2 regions of the Microbispora sp. NPDC049125 genome follow, and region 1 is predicted to be linked to the other one. Evidence: riboswitches for the same ligand, from Rfam matches in the RefSeq annotation. Region 1 holds a riboswitch; the other holds the start of a gene.
What was found. Region 1 has a riboswitch for thiamine pyrophosphate ahead of AB0B72_RS20205 (cytosine permease). Riboswitches for the same ligand answer to the same signal wherever they lie in the genome.
Positions count from the first base shown of each region.

Region 2: it holds a riboswitch for thiamine pyrophosphate, as region 1 does, so the genes downstream of both, thiO (glycine oxidase ThiO) here and AB0B72_RS20205 (cytosine permease) in region 1, are expected to answer to the same signal.

Region 1 is NZ_JBEZDW010000016.1:62,053-64,250, forward strand. Features, by position in the region: gene AB0B72_RS20205 (cytosine permease) at 1-1,275, opposite strand, end outside; TPP riboswitch at 1,266-1,377, opposite strand; gene AB0B72_RS20210 (hypothetical protein) at 1,460-2,198, opposite strand, start outside.
Region 2 is NZ_JBEZDW010000003.1:234,575-236,772, forward strand. Features, by position in the region: gene thiO (glycine oxidase ThiO) at 1-1,156, opposite strand, end outside; TPP riboswitch at 1,145-1,257, opposite strand; gene AB0B72_RS05315 (NAD(P)/FAD-dependent oxidoreductase) at 1,386-2,198, shown strand, end outside.

The DNA of each region.
Region 1 (2,198 bases):
GAAGGCGGCGAGCGCGGCGTTCATCCACGGCTGATGGGCGAAGCCGATGCCTTCGCGAACGCCGGTCCACAGGTGGTCCCACCAGCCGACGGTGGGTGTCGCCGTGACGATCCAGTACGCGGCGAACCCGAGGATCCAGGGCACGACCATGAGCCACCGCGACGGGGCGTCGTCGGCGGTGTTCCAGCGCGATGCGCCCCCGAGCAGGAAGTACTCGACCACGAGCACGGCGAACATCGGGACGAAGACCGCCCCGATCACGCTGAGGAAGGCGGCGTAGGAGTTCACGTTGACGAACAGCGCGATCACGACGGTGACGAGGCCGATCGCGACGGAGATCACCCGCCGGTCCATGCGCGGCGCCAGGTTCTGGATCGACACCGTGGTGGAGTAGACGTTGGCGAACGACTGGTCCGCCTCGCGCAGCACCAGGATGCCGAAGAACAGGGCCCCGAGCGGCGCGGCGACGAAGGGGTCCCACACCTGCTTCGCGTCGTTGCCCACCAGCGCGAGCGCGGCGATCCCGAGGGCCAGGCAGGCGACCTGGGCGATCGTGTAGCCGCCCACCACCCCGCCGAAGGCGGCGCCGCTGGAGCGGGAGTGCCGGGCGTAGTCGGCCGCCATCGGCACCCAGGAGACCGACAGCGCGATCACGTAGTCGACGGCGGGGGCGAACGCCTCCCACGAGCCGCCCGCGAGGGACGGCCCGCGGCTGAACAGGGCGACCGACAGCCAGATCATCGAGACGACCACGCCGGCGGTCACGTAGCGCCGCAGCAGCCGCACCGCGCCGAGCGGCCGGATGGTGAGCGCGATCGTCACCCCACCGGCCAGGACCACCCATACGCCGTACGGCACGGCGGTGCCGAACACGGCCCGGGCGCCGGTCGAGATGACCCACAGCTCGAACGCCCCCCAGCCGATCATCTGCACGATGTTCAGCACGGTCGGCACGTACGACAGGCGGGCGCCGAACAGGCCCCGCAGCAGCACCATGGCGGGCCGGCCCGTCCGGACCCCGGGAATCGCGGCCAGGCCGACCATGGCCGTCCCGATCAGGCTGCCCACCACGGCGGCGACGACGGCCGCCGTGAACGTCAGCGGCTTGCCGCCGAGCGGGTCGAGCAGGAAGAGCGCCCCGGAGAAGCCGAGGAGGCTCACCCCGAGGTTGGCCCAGAACGCGCTCTGGTCGAGGACGCCGAGGGTTCTGGGCGCCTTCTCGTCGAGGGTGAGGGGGACCTCCGCGTGGGCGGGGTCGACAAGGGCAGAGGTCATCACACGCTCCCTACGCCGGCATTACCCGGACAGGTTCATGCGGTCGGCAGTGGATCAACTGCCCTCTCAGCCCGGTGTCCCCGAGCTCCCGCGTTGGATTTCATGGCGAGATGGGAGGATCATCCCAACTCGCGCCCCAATGATGCCCTATTTGTCCGCGATCGGCCACCGGCAGGCGGCCGGCTCAGGGGCGCTTGGCCCAGATCACACCGTCACGGCCGGAAGGCGCCGCACCGACCGCCCAGAGGGAACCGCTCTCCGGCTGGATGGCGAGATCACGGACGGACGGCTTCTGCTTCGGCGGAGCCGGGAAGGCGCCCGGCTCGACACTGTCGACGCCGATGTGCAGGAACCGGCTGCCTCCGCCCTTGGCGTCGTAGACGATCCAGGCCCCGCCTCTGCCGTCGGGCTCCGCCTGGGCGTGCGGCTGGATGCCCGCCTCATCATGGACCTCGAAGGTGAAGTGGTTCAGATAGCCGGACAGCAGCAGAGTCTCACCGCAGAAGGGGTGCTTCGCACCGCCGCACGGCCAGGCGACCCAGCCGACGGCCATCACCCGGCCGGTCTCACCGTCGAGCGCGACATCCGTCAGCTCCGAGATCTGGCCCGCGTGTGCGGACGGAATCGCTGGAATCGGGACCGTGCGCCAGACCTTGCCGGTCCAGTGGGCGAGAGCCGCCCTGCCCCGCACCGAGCCCGCCGCCCACGCGGCGTCGAGTCCCTTGACCACGATCGGCGTGGGGACCTTGTGCCACACCGACCCGACCAGGCGCCGCAGCGTGGACCGCGCCTTCCACCCGGCCTTACCGGCCGACGGGAAGGTGTTGGAGTTCTCGATGACCCACAGGTTCTTGCCGATGGAGTTCGCCCGATCCACCCGGCCGTAGGGCCATCGCTTGACCTGCCAGCGCTTGCCGTCCCAT
Region 2 (2,198 bases), on a different contig from region 1:
TCACGACCTGTGGCACCTCGCCGCCGGTGAGGAACGCCACGACCGCCTCGGCGGTGACCGGGGCCAGCAGCACGCCGCTCCTGTGGTGCCCGGTGGCCGCCAGCACGCCGGGCGGCCCGGCGGGGCCGATCAAGGGGAGGTTGTCCGGGGTCCCCGGGCGGAAGCCGACCGTGGTCTCGGCCAGCTCCAGCTCGGTGATGCCGGGGACCAGCTCACGGGCGTCGCGCAGCAGCTCGTAGACACCGCCCGCGGTGACCCTCCCGTCGAAGCCCAGCTCCTCCACCGTGGCCCCCAGCGTGATCTCGCCGTCGCCCCTCGGCACGAGATAGGCCGGCGAGCCGTGCACCAGCCCCCGTACGCAGCGGGTGAGGAACCCCTCTGGCCCGCGCAGCCGCAGGATCTGCCCCTTGACCGGCCGTACGGGCAGGCCGGGCAGCAGCGACGGCGACCAGGAGCCCGCGGCCACGACCACCTGCCCGGCCCGCGCCTCCCCGCCCGAGCCGAGACGTACGGCGAGGCCCCCGGCGTCCAGGGGGACGATCCCGGCGGCGCGGTCGGGGACGAGCTCCCCACCGGCCCGGCCGAGCGCGGCGAGCAGGGCGCGGACGACGCGGCGGGGGTTGACCCAGGCGTCGCCGGAGGCCAGCAGCCCTCCACGGACTGACGGCGCGAGCATCGGCTCCAGCGCCCGGCACTCCCGGCCGGTGAGCCGCTCCACCGGCAGGCCCAGCGTCCGCTCGAACGCGCCGAGCTCGTCGAAGTACGCCATGTCGTCGGCGCTGTGGGCGACCTCGAGCGTGCCGTCCGCGCGGTGGTCGAGGGAGGCGCCGCTCTCGTCCTCCAGCTCGGCGCGGAACGCGGGCCACGCGGCCAGGGACGCCAGGCCGAGCCGCAGCAGCGGCTCCTCGGTGTAGGTCACCTCGCTGACGGGCGCGAGCATGCCGGCCGACGCGTGGGACGCCCCGCTCCCGGGGGCGGGATCGACGACGGCGACCGACAGGCCCGCACGGGCCGCGCGCCACGCGACGGCCAGCCCCACCACGCCGCCGCCCACCACGATCACGTCGCGGGACGCCTGACGGGTCGCGTCGAAGGGCTTTTCGCGGGCCACGTCGCCGGGGGAGACCCCCGTACGGGCTCGCCGCGGATCGGCCACAGCGCTCCCTTCGCCGGCATTACCCGGATCAGGTCGTATGGCGGTCGAGAGCCTCACGCTCTCCTCTCAGCCCGGTCAGCCGGGCTCCCGCGCGTCTTACGGCCCCAGCCTAGTCCCGTTCGCCCGTGTCACGCACAACACCTGCTTCTACGGCTGTGCGCACTACTTGCCCAACTCGTTATCAGGACTCCATTGGCGGGCGGCCCCGCTGACAATCTATGGTCAGGAGGTGGATCACGTAGTGGTGGTGGGCGCCGGTCTGGCCGGCGTACGGAGCATCGAGGCACTTCGGGCCCACGGATTCCCGGGCCGGATCACGCTGATCGGCGAGGAACGCCATCGCCCCTATGACAGGCCGCCGCTGTCCAAGGCGGTGCTGCTCGGCGCGGCCGACTCCACGGTGGTGGACTCCGACCTCGACGCCCTCGACGTACGGCTGTGCCTGGGGACGGCGGCCAAGGGCCTGCGCCGAGGCGTGCTGGAGACGACCGAGGGCGAGCTGGAGTACGACGGCCTCGTCCTCGCCACGGGCGCCTCCCCGATCCGGCTGCGGGGGGAGGGCCGGCAGTACGTGCTGCGGACCATCGACGACGCGCTCGCGCTGCGTGAGCGGCTCGTCCCCGGGGCGCGGGTCGCCGTCGTCGGGGCCGGGTGGATCGGCGCGGAGGTCGCCACGGCGGCCGCGCGGGCGGGCTGCTCGGTGACGGTGGTGGAGGCCGGTGAGGGCCCGCTGGCGGCCGCCGTGGGCTCGGTGGGCTGCTACACGATCCCCTGGTACGCGCAGGCGGGCGTGGAGCTGAGGCTCGGCGCGAAGGTCGGCAGCGTCGACCCCGGCGGCCTGACCCTCATGTCCGGCGCGCACGTCACGGCGGACGTGGTGGTCACCGGCGTCGGCGTCCGGCCGGCCGTCGAGTGGCTGAAGGGATCGGCCGTGGAGCTGGACGACGGCGTGGTCGTCGACGAGCACCTCCGGACGTCCCTGCCCGGCGTCGTCGCGGTCGGCGACTGCGCGAGCTGGTGGTCGCGCAGGTTCGGCACCCGC